One region of the Occallatibacter sp. FHG110214_02 genome, then DNA from elsewhere that is predicted to be linked to it. Evidence: riboswitches for the same ligand, from Rfam matches in the RefSeq annotation. Region 1 holds a riboswitch; each other region holds the start of a gene.
What was found. A riboswitch is a leader RNA that binds a small molecule or an ion and turns the genes downstream of it on or off. The one in region 1 is predicted to bind cobalamin.
Positions count from the first base shown of each region.

Region 2: it holds a riboswitch for cobalamin, as region 1 does, so the genes downstream of both, cobU (bifunctional adenosylcobinamide kinase/adenosylcobinamide-phosphate guanylyltransferase) here and AC5S3R_RS17930 (CbtB domain-containing protein) in region 1, are expected to answer to the same signal.
Region 3: it holds a riboswitch for cobalamin, as region 1 does, so the genes downstream of both, AC5S3R_RS14275 (ribonucleoside-diphosphate reductase subunit alpha) here and AC5S3R_RS17930 (CbtB domain-containing protein) in region 1, are expected to answer to the same signal.

Region 1 is NZ_JBZYWK010000025.1:65,009-72,882, reverse strand. Features, by position in the region: partial or broken gene AC5S3R_RS17935 (histidine phosphatase family protein) at 88-495, opposite strand; adenosylcobalamin (AdoCbl) riboswitch at 735-883, shown strand; gene AC5S3R_RS17930 (CbtB domain-containing protein) at 886-1,107, shown strand; gene AC5S3R_RS17925 (CbtA family protein) at 1,117-1,839, shown strand; gene AC5S3R_RS17920 (ABC transporter substrate-binding protein) at 1,868-2,776, shown strand; gene AC5S3R_RS17915 (ABC transporter ATP-binding protein) at 2,782-3,540, shown strand; gene AC5S3R_RS17910 (FecCD family ABC transporter permease) at 3,465-4,544, shown strand; gene AC5S3R_RS17905 (hypothetical protein) at 4,541-4,888, shown strand; partial or broken gene AC5S3R_RS17900 (transposase) at 4,849-5,308, shown strand; gene AC5S3R_RS17895 (hypothetical protein) at 5,365-5,739, shown strand; gene AC5S3R_RS17890 (hypothetical protein) at 6,324-6,557, shown strand; gene AC5S3R_RS17885 (hypothetical protein) at 6,642-7,787, shown strand.
Region 2 is NZ_JBZYWK010000021.1:19,047-26,920, forward strand. Features, by position in the region: gene AC5S3R_RS16270 (cobyric acid synthase) at 1-885, opposite strand, end outside; gene bluB (5,6-dimethylbenzimidazole synthase) at 882-1,550, opposite strand; gene AC5S3R_RS16280 (cob(I)yrinic acid a,c-diamide adenosyltransferase) at 1,558-2,133, opposite strand; gene AC5S3R_RS16285 (hypothetical protein) at 2,130-2,930, opposite strand; gene AC5S3R_RS16290 (histidine phosphatase family protein) at 2,933-3,493, opposite strand; gene cobS (adenosylcobinamide-GDP ribazoletransferase) at 3,493-4,269, opposite strand; gene cobT (nicotinate-nucleotide--dimethylbenzimidazole phosphoribosyltransferase) at 4,266-5,372, opposite strand; gene cobU (bifunctional adenosylcobinamide kinase/adenosylcobinamide-phosphate guanylyltransferase) at 5,369-5,905, opposite strand; cobalamin riboswitch at 6,062-6,238, opposite strand; cobalamin riboswitch at 6,338-6,532, shown strand; gene AC5S3R_RS16310 (TonB-dependent receptor) at 6,845-7,874, shown strand, end outside.
Region 3 is NZ_JBZYWK010000016.1:67,492-75,365, forward strand. Features, by position in the region: gene AC5S3R_RS14260 (efflux RND transporter permease subunit) at 1-692, opposite strand, end outside; gene AC5S3R_RS14265 (efflux RND transporter periplasmic adaptor subunit) at 692-1,939, opposite strand; gene AC5S3R_RS14270 (hypothetical protein) at 2,007-2,408, opposite strand; cobalamin riboswitch at 2,558-2,750, shown strand; gene AC5S3R_RS14275 (ribonucleoside-diphosphate reductase subunit alpha) at 2,852-5,719, shown strand; gene AC5S3R_RS14280 (ribonucleotide-diphosphate reductase subunit beta) at 5,745-6,875, shown strand; gene AC5S3R_RS14285 (TonB-dependent receptor) at 7,036-7,874, opposite strand, start outside.

The sequences.
Region 1 (7,874 bases):
CAGCACTACCAAGCCAAAAATTGCTGTAGTACCTGTATGTGGTGATTCAAGACGAACAGGTCCGTTGCTTGCGTCGCTCCCGCTTGCCTACTCTGCTGTGTGCAAAGAGCAGCCGGTACATCGCACGGTCCACTGTCCGCGGCTAAACCTAATATCTGTAAGAGATAGCGGCGCAATGTCGAAGTGCCAGAATGTCTGTGCGGGGATATGCAGAGCGTGAACAATAGCGGCACGAATTACTGCTGGATGAGTAATTGCAACCGTAGAGGTGTGACCCAAATCACCTTGTTCTTTCATCCAGCTTCCAGCCCTGGCTACTAGTTCTTCAATGGACTCGCCGCCATGAGGAGAGGCACTCGCGTCCGTCAACCATGCCAGGATTCCATCCGGCTCTGTTGTCTGCACATCTTCCATGCTTCGGCCCTGCCATCTCCCATAGTAGCAATCGCGCAGTGCGGGAGCGACAACAGCCTGCAATCTCAAGTAGTGTGCTGTTTGCTGTGTGCGCTATTCTGGCGCGAAGTAGATATATTCTGCGCGAGGTAGCACCCAATTGGTTTTGGTAATCCTGGCAATCTCTTCTTCAGCAATGGGCTCATCGAGCGGAAAGGCTGCTCGCCTTTGTGCTTGCGTGGCTGCATGAGCGATCAGGATTAGTTTGGGTACACGGATGATTTCCTTTGCGACGTTTGTGACTCTAGCTCTTGACACGCATGATACGGAGACATAGGGTTAAATTAGTCTTTTGAAATGAAGTGGAGAAGCCGGTGAGAACCCGGCGCGGTCGCGCCACTGTAACTGACAGAATACAGTCAGAAGCCAGACCTCCTTTCATTCCTCAAACGAACTCTGCTGTGGGACGCACGATCCCAGGAGGTTCTTGAAATGGCTCAGCCTGTAGCCGGCACATTTGCTCCGCAACCTGTTTCCATTCCCGCCATTCCAGTGCATGAAATTCTTCCATGGGCACTCTTTGGTGGCCTCCTGATGCTGCTCGCGCTCTATTTCGTCGGCGCCGAGCAAGGAGCAACCTCGCTCCTGCAGGGCCACGCTATTCATGAATTCGTGCACGATGGCCGCCATCTTCTCGGCTTTCCCTGTCACTAAGAGGCAAAGATGACTCGTATCCTGCTTGTGCGCGGGATGCTTGCCGGCATCGTCGCAGGCCTGCTTGTATTTGCACTGGCCCGATGGATCGGCGAACCACAGGTGGAGCGCGCCATTACATTTGAGACCAATCTGGATCAGGCCAGGGGCGAAGCTCCCGAGCCTGAGATCGTCAGCAGGGAAGTGCAACGGAGCTTCGGTCTCCTCACCGGTACGCTTGTATACGGAACTGCAATTGGCGGCATCTTCGGCCTGGTCTTTGCTTTTGCTTATGGTCGCATCCCGATTGCCAATCCAAGAATGCTCTCTGCGGTTCTGGCAAGTATGGGATTCGCTTCAATTGCATTGGTTCCTGTGCTCAAATATCCAGCCAATCCACCTTCGGTTGGGAATCCTGAAACCATCGGCATACGCACGGCCTCTTTCTTTCTACTGCTTGCTTTCTCGGTTGCCGCTGCGGTTCTTGCTGCGCAGCTTCAACTTCGTCTCCACAGCCGTTTGGGCGCATGGAGCTCTTTGCTTTTGGCCGTTTTCGTTTTCGTGATTGCCATGGCAGTGGTTTTCCATTTCCTGCCCAATTTTGATGAGGTTCCCGCAGGATTCCCCGCAACCCTGATGTGGAAGTTCCGTGTTGCCGCTCTTGAAATGCAGGCATTGATATGGAGTTCTCTCGGTTTTATTTTTGGATGGCTTGTAGACAGGGTTTTCACTGCACAGCAACTTCATCCCTGACTACATATTTTTACGAAGGACAGAAACGATGCGTCGGCTTTCAAGCCTCATTTCCGCACATGTTCGTTTACGCTTTTTGTTTTTCACTGCGCTGCTACTGCTCTGTGCTTTGGCAGGCCCTGCGCAGACAAAGCCGCAGCGCATCGTATCGACTACGCCAAGCATTACGGAGACTCTTTTCGCGCTGGGTATTGGAGATCATGTTGTAGGAGTCTCCCGCTTCTGCAATTACCCTCCCGAAGTGCAAAAGCTCCCCAAGATCGGAAGCTACATCCATCCTGATGTAGAAGCCATCGCGCGCCTCACGCCGGATCTCGTGATACTGGAGAGCGGAGCAAATCAGGTGACGGATCGCTTAATCGGCTTGCATATTGGCTATATCGAAGTGCCGCATCTCACGCTTGAAGATATATTCACAACCACACAGCTCATTGGGAAAGCCACAGGAGTGCCCGATCGCGCCGCCAGCCTGATCGCGCAAATGAAAAGCTCTCTGAACGCGATTCAAGCCAGGGCGAAAGCACAGCTATCCCCACGTGTAGTTGTCATCGTAGATCGTCAGCAGGGAACACTCAACAACCTCACCGTTGTCGGGGCCAATAACTATGTCAACCAGATCATCGAAGTAGCTGGTGGCAAAAATGTTCTGGCCAAACCCGGCCTTCCGCCTTATCCGCGCATCGCTCTCGAAACCATCCTGCGCGAAAATCCTGATGTCATCATCGATCTAAGCGGAACGCAGGAGACGGAAGCGGCACGCCAGGTCTCACGCAGTTCCACCATCGCCCTGTGGAATCAATACCACGACCTTGTGGCAGTGCGCAGTGGGCACGTTTACGCAGGTACAACAAACTTGCTTGTTGTACCCGGCCCACGCACCCCTCTAGCCGCGAAGCGCCTCTATGACTTCATTCATGGCATAGGAGGCTCCGATTGAGTTCCTTGCTTGAAGTCGAGAGCGTTAGCTTTTCCTATGGAAACCGCTCCGTGCTTGATTCCGTCGGTTTTCGTGCCGATAAAGGAGAGTTCCTTGCACTGCTTGGAATCAACGGCTCTGGAAAAAGCACATTGCTCGACATCATCTCAGGCTTTCGCAGGCCGGAGACAGGTACTGTCACAATCAGTGGGCGCAGCCGGCAGCAATGGAGCCGGCGTGAAATTGCGCAAAATGTCAGTCATCTCCCCCAGGCCATTCATGCGGACCTTCCTTTTACCGCCGAACAGTTAGTTGGCATGGGAAGATATCCGCACACAGACCGCTGGTTTGAATCCGAAGAGGATCATCGACGTATCCGCACTGCAATGGAACGCACCTCATGCTGGCCGCAGCGTCATCGTCCCTTTCGTTCTCTGAGCGGAGGCGAGCGTCAACGCATTCTTCTCGCTGCATGTCTCGCGCAGGATGCAGCCACGCTGCTCCTGGATGAGCCATCAACCTTTCTCGATATTGAGCAGCAACTGCATTGCTTCAGCGTGCTGCGTGATGAAGCGCATACTGGAAAACTCTGTATCGCCGCGACGCATGATCTAAATCTCGCGCTCACCTACTGCACGCGCCTCGTGGTACTTGCAAACGGCGTGATCGCCTTCGACATGTCAACAGAGTACGCGCACAGCAATAAAGAGTGGCTGAGCCTGTTCTCAACGCGACTGGACATGGGAACAACTCCATCTGGCGCGCCGTGGGTGTGGTATCGATGAGCGCACGTCAACGGCTTTTGTTCATAACACAGCACTGCGTAACGCTCTCCGTGCTTATCTTTCTTGCCGCTGCTCTACTCCTGCCGTGGGTCGGAGCCGGCCCCATAAGCCTTGCGCGAGTTGTTCAGCATCAAGCCCCCGATTACGAGATCCTGCTGCAACTTCGCGTGTCGCGCACGCTGCTTGCTTTAATTGCCGGGGGCGCGTTGTCACTGGCCGGCTCGCTCTTTCAGGCAGTGCTCCGGGACGCACTCGCTGATCCCTACACGTTGGGCATCTCATCCGGTGCATCTCTCGGTGCAGTTGCAGTTATCGCCATCGGATGGGAGACCTTCTTAGGAATCCCTATGACCTGGATCGGAGCGTTGGCCGGTGCCTTCGCTGTTCTCGCCTTTGTCATTGGCGGAGCCTTCCGGCAGCGCCAGATATCCGCCTTTAGCCTGCTTCTCACCGGAATCGCTATCAACAGCATCTGTGCTGCATTCATTATTATTCTCAGCAGTTTTGTAGGATTGTCACGCTCGTTCTCCATTGTGCGATGGCTGATAGGCAGCATCGATGCCACCAGTTACATTTCTTTGGCGGTGGTGGCAGTGGTTGTACTGGCCGTCTCAGCGGTAATACTCACACAGGCGCGCAGTTGGAATCTGCTCGCCGTCGGAGAGCGATGGGCCTCTTCACGCGGCGTGCATGTAGGTCCTCTTCTTGTCCAAGGCTATATTCTTGGTTCCATCCTCGTAGCAGGGGCAATTGCTCTCACCGGCCCCATCGGCTTTGTCGGGTTAATTGTTCCGCATCTTGTGCGCTCGCGCATCAGCTCGGACCATCGCTTGCTAATGCCATGTGCATTCCTCCTTGGCGGAACGCTACTCGCGCTCTGCGACTCCATCGGAAGAATCGTCATGCCTCCTGCAGAGCTACCAGCAGGCGCTGTGCTCGCCTTAATTGGAGGCCCCTACCTGGTTTGGGTTATCCGCCAGAGAACCCCCGCGGAGGAGATATGACATCGCATCGTCAGCGCGTCATTCGTGCAGATGGCCGCACTCTGAATATCATGCAGCATCGAGGACATCTCTCCTATTGCTTCACCGGTTGCTGCGGCCGCACGGAACGCGGCTATGCGGAAGTCCCCGTCGATATCTATAAGGAAGAATGGATCAAGCGCAAAATCCGCAATCAGGTCCATCTCACCAAAGGCGGATGCCTCGGCCCCTGCTCATTAGCCAATGTGGCATGCCTGGTTGGCCTGCCCGGCGAATTTAGTTACCAGCGATCTACGAGTAAAACTGGTATGAGGGGCGCCCTTGAGTGGGTAAGGCAAAGAAGCACAGCCCAGAGCAGATCGTGAGCCTGCTGCGGCAGAGAGAAGAGGCAGTTTCGAGCGGCCGGACGACGCCATTGGCGTGCCGGGAAGCTGGAATTACGGACCAGACGTACTACCGTTGGCGGAAGGAATACGGCGGGTTGCAGACGGACCAGGCGCGCCGGTTGAAGGAACTTGAGCAGGAGAACGCGAAGCTGAAGCGTATCGTGGCAAACCTGAACTTGGAGAACCTCGTTCTGAAGGACGTGGCTTCGGGAAACTTCTGATCCCCGCACGGCGTTGTTCTGCCGTGGCTCAGGCATGCGGAAAGCGCGGCCTGAGCCAGCGCACGCGTGCCGGCTGTTGAGCCAGCCGCGTGGCACGCAGCGTTACCAGTTGCGGCGGCGCGACGACGAAGATGCACTTACGCAGGCGATTATCGAGCTTGCCAAGCAGTATGGCCGAGTGGATGCAATTTCAGAAATTCCGCCCCAGCCGGCTGGCCTCGGCTTTGGCTGATCATGAGTCATGAGCATGCGCACGAGCTTGGTCCTCGTGTACTTGTTCAGCCATTTCAAGTCGCACTCTGGACGGCGCTGGTGGACCATGGAGGCCAGAACGAACCGCTTAAGCTTCATCAGGTCCGCGTCTGGCTTGGCCTCCAGTTGACCGCGGTGCATGCGGATCAGGCGCTCAGCCTTTTGTTCTTCCGCTGTGGGTTCGTAGTGGTGAAGGGCTTTATTGAGAAGGCGGACTGCATCGGAGTAATCCTTGACAGTCTGGTCTTTCTTCTGATTCCAGCGCCGCCATTCATGGCCGGCGCGATAACTGCACCACGCCATGGCGGAGACAAGCCACTGACGTTTATCTCTTCCATCTACAGATTCCAGTTTTAGGTTTGGCATTGACCGTTCTTCGGGGAACGGCCGCCAGGCGAAGAGGGAGAGTTGACCACAAACAAGCTCCAAGGAAATCTCCTTTGGAACTGACCACTAAGCCCTCCACCTAACCGATATGTCCGATAATGTATATTCTGTAAAGTACAAACGAAAAGCAGAGTCTCTCGGATGAAAGAGGCTCAAATTGCTCATTCTCGAACGCTTTCAGCTTTCTCTCTTCCCCTGGCGGCCATTACCCGAAAAGCCGCTCATGTCTACCCCAAAACTCGATTTTATTGATGGACGAGACAGCCGCCAATGGCTTGCCTTCTTATCGCCATACCGGACTTGGCACATCAATCGGTTCGGTGACTATGTCTTAGACTGCGATCGACCGTCCGATCCGATGAAACCAGATCTCCAGGTTCTCACGTAGAATCAATGGTTTAAGTCAATCTTTTTAGTTTTTCGTACAGATCCCGGCCAAGCCTCATAACAGAATCAACGACTTATGAGCGGCTTGATGTTCAGGATTTACTGGAATGTACGATTTCTGGATATACTGAAGCAAATCGGGGCGGTTAGCGGTTATTAGCTGGCCCTTGACGCACGCCAAGTTCATTAAAGAGTATGCCGTTGACTCGTTCAAGGACTTCCCCGCAACCAAGCAGGCGCTCGTTGGTCTCGTGCAACAGTTTGAGGTCATTGGCCATGACGTTATCGTGGGCATTGCAGCCAAGGGCTTGGATATCCCCGACGACATCAAAACGGCTGAAAACATTCAGGCGCTCTTTGCGTATATGCAGCTCCCGCAGCTCCTGCACCTCAGCCTGTAGCTGCCGGCCAACCCCAACGTTCAATTCATTCTCAGCGGCCCCGGCCTGCACGGTCAGGTGCCTGCTTAACATAGGAGCATCTTCATGCGTTTGATTTCAATTACACTTCTTTCCCTAGTTACGATTGGAGCTGGCGCACAGGCACCGGATCATACTGAACCTCCGACTACTCATTCCAACAGCGGAACGGATGCTCTTCGCAACGGCAAGTCCGTAAATTTTGGGACGTGGAATATGAATAACATGGACATCAATTCCGAGTTCAGTTCCCTGTTTGTGGGAAACACATTCACGAACGCCTTAGTCGGAGCTATCAAGGTGCCTTCTACCGCGACTCAGTTCCAAGTTAATGGCGTGACGGGAATGATCGATTGTGGCGGGGTGACTGAATGCGTAGGCGTCTATGGCCAGGCGGTGGGCAAGATTGCGCGTACACATCTATTTGGAGCGAACTTTCTCGTGTCGGATACTAAATCTGCACCAGCCGCTGGAATGCAGGCTGCAGAATTCGATGTGAACATCAATAACGCTTCCTCTGTTGCTTCCGGTGTCCTCCTTCACGGAGAATTATTTGTGACCCCCGCCGTTCGCCCCAACGGGTTTAGGGTCATACCTCCGGGTGGCGGGCATGGCGGGTGGGCTACCGCATTTTATGCGGACCCAGGTGCAGCCGAATACTCAATTTTCACGGAGTCCAGTGCTAATTCAGGCAAACCGGCTCCGTCTATGCTTACTGGATGGCGAAGCTACGACACGGATGGGGCTTCACATCTATCAGTGATCTTTCTTGACAAGACTGGGCAACTGAATTTGGGCTCCTCTCCGTCAAAGGCTTTCTCTCTTACCAGTAGCACGACGGGCAATGTAAGCGGAGTTTTCATTGACCCAAACATCGGCTTTAACTCCAACAACTCAGGCCTTTTTGGATTGAGCGCAAAAGGAACGGTTAACATCCCGTCTGGGAAGACAGCGCCTCTGATTGCTTCGGTATGGGCACAAGGGCCGTCGAATAATTACGGTGCAGGAATCATCACAGTGGCGGCGGGAGTCGTTGCGAGTGCGCCCACCATCGGCGTAACTAACTATGCAGCAATATTCAATGGCAAAGTCAAGGTATCGTCTACCGTAGATGCGAACAGTTACAGCGTACAAGGCAAGGCTGGGGCCACGTGCTCAGGACCTCCGACAGCGAACTTCGCCGTCGTCAACGGAATCATCACGCATTGCTAAGAGGCGGGAAAAATACGAATATTTTGAAGCTTAGGAAGATGGGGGAAAGAGAGGAAAGTTGGGCCTTTCCCCCAGGATGTAGCGGCA
Region 2 (7,874 bases), on a different contig from region 1:
GGGTTTACAGCAAAAGCGCAGAGACACAGAAGGCTCTATGCGTAATGCATCGTAGTCTGTAAAGTTCGACAGGGATGGAAATGCAATTACCGCAACTCGTAATGGTCGGTTGGCTGTATCCAAGGACCATCGAGCATGACTCAACGAATCAGCCGGCGGCAGCCCAAGGCTGTCCTCTTCCTCCAGCGAAAGCTCCTCGATATATGGAACCACTCCGAGGCATGGCTTCTGCAATCTCTCTTCCATCATGCGAATGCCTGGCATGAGCAGCGATACGTCGCCGCGAAACTTGTTGATGACAAAACCTCCAATGCGCGCTCGCTCTTCTGGCTCCAATAGCTCTACTGTTCCGAGCAGCGATGCAAAAACACCGCCGCGGTCAATGTCGCCTACCAATATGCACGCTGCATCGGCCAGATTTGCCATCTGCATGTTCGCGATATCGTGCTGCTTGAGATTGATCTCAGCCGGAGAGCCTGCGCCCTCAAGAACGATTACGTCGTTCTCCGCAGCCAGCTTTGCATAGCTTTCGCGCACGATGGGCAAAAGCTCATCGACTCGCCGCAGATGATATTCCGCAGCCGAAAGACGTCCCCATATTTTGCCGCGGACAATAACCTGCGAAGTCATCTTTCCAGCCGGTTTCAACAGGATGGGATTCATGTGAACAGAAGCTGCAATTCCAGCCGCTTCTGCCTGCAACGCCTGGGCACGACCAATTTCAAGCCCCTCTGCTGTCGCTGCGGAATTGAGAGACATATTCTGCGACTTAAATGGCGCAACCCGATAGCCCTGCTGCGCAAAGATGCGGCATAGTGCCGCTGACAGAAGGGATTTTCCAGCATGGGAGCTAGTGCCAAGAACCATCACCGCGCGGACCGTCATGGAATGCTCGCCTCGGAGTAGCGCTCATACGATACAACGCTCTCCAGTTGTATCCGCTTTTCCCATCCAAATCGCTCCAAGTCTGGATCGCCAGCAAATTCCTCGACATAGCCAATGCAGAGATACGCGACCAGCATTAAATGGTCGGGGACATTCAGCAATGCGCGCAGCTTTGTGGGGTCCACAATACTTACCCATCCAACACCTATGCCCTCACTGCGAGCAGCAAGCCAAAGATTCTGAATTGCGCACACGGTGGAATAGGCTGCTGTCTCTGGCATTGTTTGGCGCCCAAGGCCATGTCCACGTTTGCTCCTGGAATCACAAAAAACACAGAGATTCTGTGGCGCTTCGAGAATGCCTTCCAGCTTCAGTTCTGCGTATTGCGTTGCCTGCTGGCCCATGTAAGCTTTGATGGCGTGCTTGTTTGCTTCCTTAAAAATCTCATGGACAGCTTTACGGGTAGCGAGTTCCCGGATGACTAGGAAGCGTGATGGCTGCATCAAGCCAACCGAGGGAGCGCAGTGCGCGGCACCCAGGATTCGCTTGAGCAAGTCCTCCGGCAGCGGCTTATCGAGATAGCCTTGACGCACGTCACGCCGTTCCGTAATTACGCGATAGATCGCTGCGCGTTCTGCATCGTTAAAGGAACGTTGCTGGCTCATCCTATCCTCACCACGCACGCGAGAATTTGGGGCCGCTATGAGTGTCGTCACGCAAACGGCTATTGACGCCGGCATTCACCTCAATCAGGCGGCCAAAGAGCCAAATCACATCCGAAAGCCGGTTTAGGTAGGCAAGGACGTCAGGATGAGCGCTGCCTCCACTCTCAACAAAACGAACAGCGCTACGCTCAGCACGACGGCAGACGGTACGCGCAATTTCATAGGCCGCAGATTCTGGATGCCCTCCCGGCAATGACCAGTCCGCAAGAATGCCCTCGGTTGCTTCAATCTTGTGCACCAAATCCGTGAGCTTATCGACATCTTCCATTGTGATAGCGGGCGGGTTTTTTTTGCTTTCCGGAGGTGTAGCCAGAGCGGAGCCGACACGAAAAAGTGTGCGTTGAATCTCTTCGGTCCATGCCGCTATCTCCTTGTTCTGGCAGATGCTCCTGGCAAAACCAAGATGGGCATTGAGCTCATCAACGGAACCGTAGGATTCGACACGCAGGTCGGCCTTGGATACGCGAATGCCACCGGCCAGACCAGTCTGCCCTCCATCACCGCGTTTGGTTGCAATGCTCATACGTTTTCTCCTTGAAGGGTATAGGTCTCCTCAATCCTGATACGAAGGCTTTTGATTAAAGGAGCCCGGTTGTACTCAATCACGAGCGCATCATCCAGAAAATCGGTAACTCGTGGCGGGGTGGAAGAAAAAAGAACCTGCTCTGAAAAGAACCATGGATGAACGGCTCCAAGTTCTTCTGCCGTTCTGGCCTGCACAATGACGGCAGGAAGACAGAAGATTTCAGCCTGCAGACATTGGAATGCTCGATGATAGCCATCCCGTAGAAACCAGCGGCTTTTGTACTCTGCGATCTCAAAGAACGGGCTGCCAGTATGGACTGCAATCGGATTTGCGCCGTTCCCTGTTACTCGGAAATGCAGGTTGGGATTGCTTGAACGCAATTCAACGGATGTATCCTTGTGAATCACTTCACAGACAACAGGCTTCGTCTCTCCGAAGCATAAGTCCATCCGCGCGTCCCAGTTATCGGTTGCGGCGCGCGTGGATCGTGAAATATCAGGACGCAAAATAAGCCTGCGCTGAAACGCGAGAAGCTTCCGAAGATCTACAACGCCGAGGAACCAGTCGAGGCCAGCCATTTCAGCTTGAAGATCATCCCTCTGCTTTTGAATTGCAAACAAACTGCTAAGCCTTTCAGCATCCTCTTCACAGAGAGCGTTTTCTACCTGATATGGCGAACGTGCAGCGACACGCGCATGCGCAGAGTGGAGTCTGCCAGTGTCTATGATTTTCGGACGGTACTCATTCTCATCCAAATCCCATCCGGCCAGTTCTCTCACCTGTGTCATTTCCATACTCACTGGCCACCTCCTTGCGTATATCGAAAGAATGAGCAGTACTCTTTTGTCTGTAGCCATGCCTGTTCTTCTTCAACGCCGCAAAGCGAACGCAATACAACACACATCACGCCGCGGTGCGTAACGATGGCTGCGCATCCTTGCCTAGGTGCAGAAAGAAGCTTTTTTACTTCTGCCCGCACCCTGGACTGGAACATTGCAAATAACTCACCGCCCGGAGCCGGTAATTCAGGAAAACCCTTTGCCCATCTGCGAGCATAATCGGCATCACGAAACTCGATCTCACTCCAGCTCAATCCTTCCCATTTTCCGAAGTTAATCTCGCGGAGTCCAGGAATCGTGATTGGCAAAGTTCCATGCACTTCGGCAATTGCATCCGCGGTTGTTTGTGCGCGGACCAGATCGCTTGTATAGACGGTGTCGATGGATATGCCTTCCAGCTTTCGCAATAGATCCTCTATCTGACGATGCCCTCGCTTATTGACAGGCGGGTCAGAGTGCCCGCAGAACCGACCTGCGAGGTCAGTTTCAGCATGGCGGATAAAGAGCAGCGACCTCATCAGATCCACACTCCGGAGAGCAATACTGCAATTTCGGTCAACTGTGTCGTCGCACCAAAGCAGTCTCCTGTAACGCCGCCGATTCGACGGTTGTAATAGAGTGCTGTGAGCAATGTGACGCCTGCGCTTACAAATACAGGCACGAACCCACGAAGGCGCAGTAATGCAAAAACAACGAGCGCTGTAAACAGGCTACCCAAAATGAGGCTACCGCGTGTCGCGAGGCGAGCAATACGCGCTCCTTGTCCGTCAATCTGATTGACGCTGCGTTCGCGCGCCGAAGGAAGATAGAAGCTAAGTGGGAGAATCGTCCAGCGGCTCAGAACCGGGGCCACAACGAGGTAGACTTCCGCCTGGGCTGCTGGTAGCGAGGCGATGAGGAGAACGCGAGCAAGCACGCTGAAGATGAGAGCCACTGCTCCATAGCTTCCAATGCGACTGTCGCGCATAATCGAGAGCACTTTTTCTCGCTCCCATCCGCCGCCGAAGCCATCTGCAGCGTCTGCAAGCCCATCTTCGTGCAGGCATCCTGTAATCACTACAAGGTAAATGACAATAAGCAATGCAGCTACCGTCAACGGGAGATGAGGCGCAAGCAGGAAATACAGAAGCGCACTACCCAGACCAATTAGTAATCCAACCGCAGGAAAGAACTTCACGGCGCGCGCTAGAGAATCCTTTTCATAGGGACCAGATGGCACTTGAAGACGTGTAAGGAACTGTACGGCGGTGAGACAGTCAAACCAAGCTCTCTGCATTTGGGTGGTTAGGCTCATGCTTCGGCTCCACTCACTCCTGCTGATGCAAAGGTTGCCATCTGGTTATAGATGGCGATTGCTGATTCGATGACAGGCATTGCAAGTGCGGCTCCTGAGCCTTCGCCAAGGCGCATTCCGAGAGTGAGCACGGGCGTAAGTTTCAGATGTTGAAGAAGCAGCTTGTGTCCCGGCTCCTCTGATTGGTGGCCAGCAATCAAATAGCCGCTCACATACGGCTCAATGCCAGCCGCGAGGGCCCCTGCGGCAGTAGAGATAAATCCATCGAGTACGACAACAAGGCGGTGCTTGGCGGCAGCAAGAACCATCCCTGTCATCGCGGCAATTTCAAGCCCACCAAGACACCGCAAAATCTCAACAGGAGAAAGACTGCTGGAGGGACTGCAATGTTTCGCAACGGCGGCTTCAACCACGCGCACCTTGTTCGCATATGCGGTGGGATCAACTCCAGTGCCCTTGCCGGTTGCCTCTATAGCTGCAACACCGATCAGCGCGCAAGTCACAGCGCTGGCAGCGGTCGTGTTGCCAATTCCCATTTCTCCAATTGCAAGGATGTTATGTCCAGCAGCAGCGGCGTCAGTTCCAAGCTGATAACCGACACGCAATGCTTTCCCAACTTCTTCTTCGCTCATCGCAGCTTCATGCAGCATATTCCGCGTGCCGCGCCGCACCTTGCGATCGAGAAGCCCCGCAATCGAGCCAAATTCCGCATCCACACCTACATCGACGACGTGCAATGCTGCGTGGTGCAATCGCGCTAACACGTTGATTGCGGCGCCCTCCGCTAGAAAGTTCAGAACCATCTGCCGGGTCACTTCACGTGGATATGCGCTAACGCCTTCTTCTGTGATCCCATGATCTGCAGCAAAAACATAGGCTGCTTTGCTTACCGGTTCCGTGATTCTTTCGCCTCGAATCGCTACAATTTGGGCCGCAATGTCTTCAAGCCTGCTCAGGCTCCCGAGTGGCTTCGTCAAGCTGTCGAGATGCAGGCGTGCCCTTGCGCGCCATTCTTCGCTCGGCGGACTAATCGCTCTAATCAACTCGTCAATGCCAGGTTGGCTCATCTCAGGCTTCGCGGCTGGATTTATGGAAACGGTCACATGCCCTCCTTTTCGCTGAGAGAGCCCTTGAGCACAAGTGGAAGCCCTGCCACCATTAAAACGACATGGTCAGCTACTGCGGCAATACGCTGATTGATCTCGCCGAGCAGGTCCCTGTATCGTCTCCCCATCTCGAAAGCTGGAACAACTCCGCTCCCGACCTCGTTGGAAACCAGCACGATGGTGAATCGATTTGATGTGAGGGACGTACACAGCGCATCTATGCTTTTGTTGATCGCTGCTGCATCGCTTTCATAGACTTCAAGAAGCTTCCCTGCAAACAGCGTCAGGCAATCTACAACCAATAAGTCACAGTCCCTTACCGATTCAATTACCTCCACCAAGTTCAGGGGTTCTTCGATGGTTGTCCAATGCTCAGGCCGTTCAGAACGATGCCGTTTGATTTTGCGCTGCATCTCCTCGTCCTGACGATGCTCCGCTGTCGCGAGGAAAGTGACCTTTTCCGCTCTCGACGCGAGTTGTAGGGCATAGCGGCTCTTGCCGCTGCGGACACCACCTAATACGAGAGTCACATCTCGGGCAGAAGCTGAACACATGCACCGTTCTCCGCGTCACTTACGCAACGCTAAATAGACAGGCGGGAAGAAATACTAAGGCCGCTGCGTGCGTCAGCTTTAGAAGCCGGACACCACAAATACACTCTTCGACTCTCCCATCGAAGTCGAACAAGCCCAGATTGGCATCTGGCCGGTCTCCTGACTTTCGCTTCGACAAGATCGAGCAGCCTTCCCGGAGGTTTGATCTCCAGTGGCTTCCAAAAGGAGTGCCGGTCTCTCAGCGTCACAGTTACGGGGTAGTGGCGGAATCGCACCGCCTTCCCGAACACCAGATGAATTGAAAGATAAATTCTTGGAACTCGACAGGTCAATGGATGTTTGAGTCGATGCATTCCGCTTTCGAGATCAATTGTGACTTAGCAGCATTTCATCGCGCAGGTGCATGTTAGGATAAATTTACTTCGAGGTATCTGCTGAAATTGAAAGCAGATCACAGAGGGAAGCGGGTGTAAATCCCGCACGGTCCCGCCACTGTAAGCAGTGAATCCTTCGCAATCTATGCCACTGTTCCGAAAGGAATGGGAAGGCTGCGACGGGTGATGACCTGCAAGTCAGGATACCTGCCTCGTAGTTAAGATGCGCCCCGTTTCGGTGAAAGCGGAGGGCAGGATGAGGACGTTCTTCGGTTCGGCTTTTCCTCTCTTCTCTACCCTTCTTTTATTCCATCGTTGCGGTCGCTCTAGCTCAATTATTTTGAGGCGCGGACTCCTCGACGGATGTTTACCTTTCTTGATTGGCGGCGCACGCAGCGGCAGAAGCAGGGCTGCGGGATCTCTATGCCACGGCTCCCAATGCGTAGCCACAGCTGCCACCATGTTCTCGTAATAGTCGCTGGAATCCTCGTACAAATTAAGCCATTTAACGGCAACATCCCGTATCCAGGGAGGAGTCAGCATGAAATTGCGGTTCATTTTGAGGATTGCCAGTGTTTTCTTTCTAGCTTGTGCAGTTGCTTGGGCGCAGGGGAATACAAGCTTCAGTGGGGTTGTGAGAGACCCCGCCGGAGTAGCCGTCGCTGGCGCAACGGTAACCCTGGTCTCGCAGGACAACACGACGAGCGTTCGAGTCGTCAGCGACCAATCCGGCCACTATCACTTCGAGCATCTTTCCCCAGCGCTCTATCTGCTTTCTGCTACGGCAAAAGGCTTGGTATCTTCGGCAGTTGTCACGGTTGATGTGACAGGACGCGATACTCCACCTGAGCTTGATTTACAGTTAGCTCTCGCCGCAGTTACAAACACGGTAATGGTCACTGCTTCCGGCACGGCGCAGACAACGGACGAAACGGCAAAATCCGTCTCTATCGTTGGCCCTGAGACAATCCAGGCGCTGGATACGAATACGATCTCCGATGCACTGAGCTATATTCCCGGTTTGCGCGTTGAACAGCAAGGGGGACCGGGAGGCCTGGTTTCCATCAAGACGCGCGGCCTGCGCAACCAGGACACGGCGATTCTTATCGACGGATTCCGCTTCCGCGATGTAACCGGCACACAGGGCGACGCCTCTTCCCTGTTGCAGGACATGCTCGTCACCAATGTTGACCACATCGAAGTTTTGCGTGGCACCGGATCGTCCATTTACGGCACGGATGCAACTGGTGGCGTCATCAATATCATTACGGGCATGGGTGGCGGCAGGCCTCGCGCTTCCCTGCTGCTTGAAGGCGGTTCTCTAGGCACCTTCCGCGGGCAGGCTGCGGGCTCTGGCTCGGCATTTCACAGCAAGCTCGGCTACAGCCTCGGTGCTTCTCATCTCAATGTGACACGCGGTCTGGATGGCAACTTGCCCGACCGTACGACGAATGCACAAGGAATGTTCGATTACGCAATTTCGGACAAAACGCGCATCTTTGGCCGAATGCTCTTTACAGACTCGTTCAGCTTCACTACGCAAAGCCCATCTGCGATTGCCTCTGGAGATG
Region 3 (7,874 bases), on a different contig from region 1:
TGGCTATTGGCATAGATGTTGTAATCCTTGGGACCAATACGCACATCGCCTGCGGGAAGAATCAGGTTGGAGTCGTTGACCGCATGCACCACGTCCATCACGCTCAACTGTGCAGCCTGCAGCTTGACCGGATCAACATAGACCATAATCTGCCGATAACGTCCGCCATACGGCTGCGGTACAGATGCACCCGGTACATTCGCAATCTGGTTACGCACAGTGAACTGCGCCGTATCCTTAAGCTGTGTTTCGTTCAGCCCTGCGCCCTTCAACGTAACAAGACAGACCGGTAAGTTCGCCGCATCAAAGCTCAGCACCACAGGCGGCAGCGTGCCCGGAGGCAAGCGCCGCAAATTCGCCATCGCCAAATTAGAGATATTGCTAACCGCAGCAGTAGGATCAGTACCCGGCTGGAAATAAACCTTGATAAGGCTGACGCCCGGTAGCGAACGTGACTCAATATGGTCGATATTGCTACCCAGCGTGAAGAATCGCTCATCGCTGTCTGTAATATCAGACTCAATCTGCTGCGGAGGCATGCCCGAATAAAACGTAGCCACCACAACAACAGGAATGTTGATTCTGGGGAAGAGATCGACAGGCATGCCGAGCACAGCAACCACACCAACAACAACCACGACCATGCAAAGCATGAGGATGAAGAAGGGATAACGAATCGCAAAGAAAGACATTACTTGCCCTCCTTCGCGCTTGCATCGTGATACTCAAGCAAATCCGCCGATGCAGGCTTGGCATGCACGCGGTCACCCGGCTGCGTCGAAGCCAACCCGCCTACAATCACCTGCTCACCCGCTGCAACACCTGCAAGAACCTCCTGCAGATTTGCGCTCGCAATCCCAAGCGTGACAGCGCGTCGCTCTGCCTTGCCATCCGCATTCACAACAAGCACGGAAGGCGAATCCCCCTGCACCACTGCCGCCGCAGGCACAATCAGCGCATCGTTTTTGCTCTGCAAGTTGAACGTCACTTCCGCATACATGCCCGGAGACAGCGCAAGCGACGGATTCGGCACATCCACTTCCGTCGTCATCGTGCGAGTCGCCGTGCTTACATCCCGCGAAAACCGCACCACCTTGCCGGAAAACTGCTGCCCCGTTGCCTGCACGCGCACCTGCACGGTCGATCCCTCATGCACAAACGGCACATCTTCTTCCGGCACAGGCATACGCAAGCGAAGCACGTCACTCTGCGCCAACCGCACAACAGCCTGCGCATTGCTCTCTGAAGTTCCCGCCGGCACAAGCGCGCCGGTATCGGCATAGCGCATTGTCACAACACCTGAGAACGGCGCAGTAATCGTCGCATACTGCGCCATGCTGCTCACGCGCATCTTGTCTGCGCGAGCCACACCAAGCTGCCCCTGCGCTGCCGCCACTGCGGATTTCGCAGCATCCACCTGCGCCGCCGTCGAACGGTCCTTTGCCAGCGCATCATCCAACTCCTGCGCCGCAATCAATCCCGGCTGCTGGTCTGACGCCTGCTTAAGCCTTTCATAGTTCGCGTGCGCCGCCGCATACAAAGCCTCATCGCGAGTCACCTCGCGCTGCATGCGAGCAATCTCTTCCTGCGAGCGTGTTACGCCAGCCTGAGCGCCTTCCACCTGTGCATCAAGCTCAGGCACTTCCAACACAGCCAGCGTCTGCCCCTGCCGCACGCGGTCGCCTATATCAACGTTGATATGCCGCACATAGCCGGAGACTTTTCCATGCACATCAATTTCCTGAAATGCCTGGAAGACTCCCGCCAGCACAAGCTGACGCGCAATCTCTCCGCGCCGCGCTTGCACAACAGAAACGACACGCAATGGCTGCGCTGTAGCAGTCTGTTTAGATGTTTGAAAAGGATGAAAAACAAGAGCGATCGCAATGACCGCCACAGCTACGCAAAGTGCGTAGACAAGAATGCGTTTGCCGCGCATGGGCAGAAACCTCTTTCAACGGAAATGCAAGATAGAAAGAACGCGACCGGCATCTGCCGGAGGCAATTTATCCGTGAAGAGGAAAAGGAGGAGGGCGCAGGAACAATGCGGGAGGGAAATAGAGTGACAAACGCCGCAAAGGCTTATGCGCCAGCACGGCCTGAGACCATCCCTTACGCAAATCCAGCGCAAACATCAGCAACGCCAGGTCCAGCAGCAAAGGCAACGCCGTCAAGCTACGCGGCGTTGTGACAGACACAACCTTGTCTTGAATCGCCTTGCTGGATTGCGTCAGAAGCTTGGCAACGGGAACCTTATTGTGGATGGGCGAAACCCGGTAGAGCGACATCTTGTATGCCGTGCCCCAGGAAAAAACCCCCACCCCCAGCATCAGGATTGCCAATAGAAAAATTCGGCGCGACCAAGGCGCCAAATCCGTCCAGCGGCGATTTGTGGCAGGTAACTCCACCCCAAAATTCTCCCAATACAGTGCAGCTTGGGATAATTTTACACGCTCCTGTCCCTATCCCGAACAACGGACGAGCTATCCACAGACCTGCCAGTTTTTTGCACAGACACCCCAAGATATGGGGTTGACTTCCGTCTGGCCACATGCCATAGTTATCTTCACTTCGCGGTGCCGGATTAACAAAATCCGGTGAAAAGGGAACCCGGTGCGAGTCCGGAACTGCCCCGCAGCGGTAATCAGGAACGAACGCTCCAACCAAAGCACTAGTCCTAAACAGGCCGGGAAGCTGGAGCAAGTAGGCCGCCTGTAAGTCCGAAGACCTGCCACGAAGACATACGCTCACGCCTCCGAGGGGAGGCGAGGTAGCAGAAAAGCTTTCGGACACTCCGAGAGCCATCTCTGTCTCCCCGCAAACCCGTCCGAGGCCATAAGGAGATTCCCCCATGGCCGCCCTGACGCACGACCTCCCATCCCGTCCTGCCGTTCCTCCACCCGTCTCCAACAACTTCGACCAGGCTCCGCAGCAGTCCACCGGCCTCCAGGTAATCCGCCGCAACGGTAGCTTCTCTCCGTTCGACTCCAACAAAATCACTTTAGCCATTACGAAAGCTTTTGTAGCCGTGGAAGGCGCGGACGCCGCCGCCTCACGCCGCATCCGCGATGCCGTGGAAACACTGACCGCGCAGATTGTCGAAACGCTGAACCGCCGCTCGCAGCCCGGCCGCCCCATCCATATTGAAGATATCCAGGACCAGGTAGAGTTGGCGCTCATGCGCAGCGGCGAGCACAAGATCGCCCGTGCCTACGTTCTCTATCGCGAAGAGCGCGCGCAAGAGCGCCGCAAACACGAAGAGCAGACCACCGTTCTGCAGCCGCGCCTGCACGTACGTTTCGCCGATGGCCGCACAGAGCCGCTCGATGAAGGGCAACTCTTCCGCGACATCACCGACGCCTGCGCCGGCCTCGACGGAGTCTCCGCGGACGCGGTCATGGCGGAAGTACGTCGCAATGTTTATGACGGAATCCAACTCCACGAACTCGGCCTCGCGCAGACCATGGCCGCGCGCACGCTCGTCGAGCAGGAACCGAACTACGCCTACGTCAGCGCCCGCCTGCTCCTGAATATCCTGCACGACGAAGCGCTCACCTTCCTCTTCGCGGCAAAGGACACGCACCAGCAGCATCGCAAAGTCGACTACGCCGAATACTTCCCCGAATTCGTTCGTCGCGGCATCGAGTTGCAAATCCTCGACAAGGAAATGGCCAGCTTCGATCTGAAGCGCCTCGCCAACGCCCTCAAGCCTGAGCGCGACCGCAACTTCCAGTTCCTCGGCCTGCAGACGCTCTACGACCGCTACTTCCTGCAGACCAGCGGCATCCGCTTCGAGCTTCCGCAAGCTTTCTTCATGCGCGTATCCATGGGCCTTGCCCTGCGCGAAATCGACCGCGACGAGCGCGCCATCGAGTTCTACAACCTGCTCTCGTCCTTTGACTTCATGTGCTCCACGCCGACGCTCTTCAACTCCGGCACGTTGCGCCCACAGCTCTCGTCCTGCTTCCTCACCACGGTCTCCGACGACCTCGACGGCATCTTCAAAGCCATCAAGGACAACGCGCTACTCTCCAAATACGCCGGCGGCCTCGGCAACGACTGGTCCAACGTGCGCGGCCTCGGCTCGCACATCAAGGGCACCAACGGCCAGTCGCAAGGCGTAGTTCCCTTCCTCAAGGTCGCGAATGATACCGCCATTGCCGTCAATCAAGGCGGCAAGCGCAAAGGCGCAGTCTGCGGCTATCTCGAAACCTGGCACATCGATATCGAAGAGTTCCTTGATCTGCGCAAAAACACCGGCGATGACCGCCGTCGCACCCACGACATGAACACTGCCAACTGGGTGCCTGACCTCTTCATGGAGCGCGTCGAAGAAGACAGCACATGGACGCTCTTCTCACCTGACGAAGCGCCCGAACTGCACGACCTCTACGGCAAGGCCTTCGCAGAAAAGTACACCGAATACGAAGCCAAAGCGCAGCGCGGCGAAATCAAGGTTTCGCGCACCGTTCGCGCCGTGGACCTGTGGCGCAAAATGCTCACCATGATTTTTGAAACAGGCCACCCGTGGATTACCTTCAAGGACCCGTGCAACCTGCGCTCGCCGCAGCAGCACACCGGCGTAGTCCACTCGTCCAACCTCTGCACGGAAATCACGCTCAACACCAACGCGCGTGAAGTCGCCGTCTGCAATCTAGGCTCCATCAACATGGCCAACCACGTCACGCCCACGGGCATTGACACGGCACGCCTCAAGCGGACCGTTACAACAGCCATGCGCATGCTCGACAACGTAGTAGACATCAACTACTACACCATTCCCGAAGCGCGCCACTCCAACCTGCGCCACCGTCCCGTCGGCCTCGGACTCATGGGCTTCCAGGACGCGCTCTACGCCCTGCGCATCCCCAACGCCTCCGCCGCCGCCGTCAAGTTCGCCGACGAAAGCATGGAGCAGATCAGCTACTTCGCCATCTCGGCCTCTGTTGATCTCGCCGCCGAGCGTGGGCGTTACGCCACCTTTGAAGGTTCGCTCTGGAGCAAGGGCATCCTGCCCATCGACTCCATCGAGCTGCTGCAAAACGCCCGCAAGCACACGCTCGAACTCGACCGCTCCTCCACGCTCGACTGGTCCGCGCTGCGCGAGCGCGTCAAGACCACCGGCATGCGCAACTCCAACACCATGGCCATTGCGCCCACCGCAACCATCTCGAACATCTGCGGCGTCACGCAATCCATCGAGCCTACGTATCAAAACCTCTTTGTGAAGTCCAACATGTCCGGCGACTTCACCGTGGTCAATGCCTCGCTCGTGCACGACCTCAAGCAGCGCGGCCTCTGGGATGACGTGATGGTCAGCGACCTCAAGTACTTCGACGGCTCGCTCGGCGCCATCGACCGCGTTCCCGAAGACCTGAAGCAGCTCTACGCAACCTCGTTCGAAGTCGAAGCAACGTGGCTGATTCAAGCCGCCGCCCGCCGCCAGAAGTGGATAGACCAGGCGCAGTCGCTCAACCTCTACATCTCGCAGGCCAACGGCAAAAAGCTCGATGCCCTGTACAAGGAAGCTTGGCACTCCGGCCTCAAGACCACCTACTACCTGCGTTCGCGCTCAGCCACGCACGTAGAAAAATCCACTCTCAAGGGAACTGACGGCAAGCTGAACGCGGTGCAACTTGCGCCAACGCCAGCAGCGCCCGCGCCGGTCATCGGCAAAGCCTGCCTCATCGACGACCCCACCTGCGAAGCCTGCCAGTAGAGCAGAAGAATATCAAGGAGAACCAATGCTCGACTGGACCGACACCACCGAAAAGAAATCCAACGAACTCGTGCTCACCCCTCCACCCATCGAGGAGGGGTCGGGCTCGACCGGCCTCGGCAAAATCGCCCGCGGCGCAGCCCGCGTGCGCGTCGATGACAAGGCCATGATTAACTGCCGCGCCGACGTAAACCAGCTTCTCCCGCTCAAGTACCGCTGGGCGTGGGAAAAATATCTCTCCGGCTGCAACAACCACTGGATGCCGACCGAAATCTCCATGCAGGCCGACATCGCCCTATGGAAGACCCCCAACGGTCTCACCGACGATGAGCGCCGTGCCATCAAGCGCAACCTCGGCTTCTTCGCTGCATCCGAATCGCTCGTCGCCAACAACATCGTGCTGGCCATCTACCGCCATCTCACCAACCCCGAGTGCCGCCAGTACCTCCTGCGCCAGGCATTTGAAGAAGCCGTGCACACGCACACTTTCCAGTACATCGTGGAAAGCCTCGGCCTCGATGAAGGCGAGCTCTTCAACATGTACCGCGAAGTCCCTTCCATCACGGAGAAGGCCGGCTGGGCGCTCGAATACACGCAGAACCTCAGCGACCCGTCCTTCACCACCGGCACGCTCACCGCAGACCGCGCCTTCCTGCGCGACCTCGTCGCCTTTTACGTTGTCTTTGAAGGCATGTGGTTCTACACCGGCTTCGCGCAAATCCTTTCGCTGGGCCGCCGCAACAAAATGGTAGGCATCGCCGAGCAGTACCAATACATCTTGCGCGATGAATCCATCCATCTCAACTTCGGCATCGATGTCATCAACCAGATCAAGATTGAAAACCCCGGCCTCTGGGACGACAACTTCCAGCAGGAAATCCGCGGCATGCTCCGCCGAGCAGCCGAGCTGGAAGCAGCCTATGGCCGCGACACCATGCCCAACGGTTTCCTCGGCCTAAGCGCCGCACTGTGCGAGCAGTACATGCACTTCATCGCCAACCGCCGCTGCGGCCAGCTGGGCCTCGAACCCGTCTTCCCCGCAACAGAAAACCCCTTCCCGTGGATGTCTGAAGCCATGGACCTCAAGAAGGAAAAGAACTTCTTCGAGACCCGCGTCATCGAGTATCAAAACGGCGGTTCGCTAAGCTGGGACTAAGCAAACCACACCCGGCAAAACAAAAGGCCATGCAATCCGCATGGCCTTTTGTTTTGCTCCAATGCCAATGCCCTTCCAACAAACAGGCCGCAAAAAAGAGGGCAGACGCGTGAACGTCTGCCCCAGGATGACCCACGTTGGAGGACGTGGACCGTTAAAGTTAGAAGCTGAACCGGAATCCCATCTCGCCCCACGTCGAACGCGGAATGATGGTTGATCCCGAAGCGAAGAAGCCTGCCGGATGACCAAAGGTGGAAGGCGAAGCAATGCTCGCACCATAGTTATTGCCATAGTTCGCACGATTGCTCAGGTTGAATGCCTGCGCTACGAGTTGCACGTTGTAGTGCTCCTTGAACTTGAAGTTCTTGGCCAACCGCAAATCAAGCTGGAAGAACGGATCGCCGCGCAGCGGGTCATACTTCGCAATCGTGCAAGTTGACTTGCCGCCATTCCCAAGTCCGTAGAAGCAATTGGTAGTTTCCGCCGTCGAAGCACCTGCATAGGCAAACCAGTTCTTTTCGTCACCGATCGGAACTATGACAGCACTCGTCGTAGCGCCACCGGTATTGAGCGCGCTAACAGGATTGCTGGGCTGCCACGGACGGGCTGATCCGTACTGCATAATCGGGGCAAGGTTAAAGCCGTAAGGCAGGTTAACCACACCGGCAATCGTTACATGATGCCGCTCATCGTCCGGCGAAGGACCCCACTCCCACGAAGCAAACGGAGCCGTGGAAAGACGCGGATAAGTGCGGAACGAGCTGCCACCCGAGTCATAGCCTAATGCCCACGACGCGGTGTAGTTCGTCGTCAGATCCAGGTACTTGTTCACATGTCCCTTGAAGCTCAAGTTAATGCCGTCATACCTCGACTTGCCAATCGACGCCTCATCCACAATGCGGCTCAACTTCGGAAGATGCGGATCAGATGCTGCAAATGCCGCATCCAGCGGAGCAGTGCAGCAGTCGCCCGCCGCCGTGCCGGTTGGCACGCGCTGAT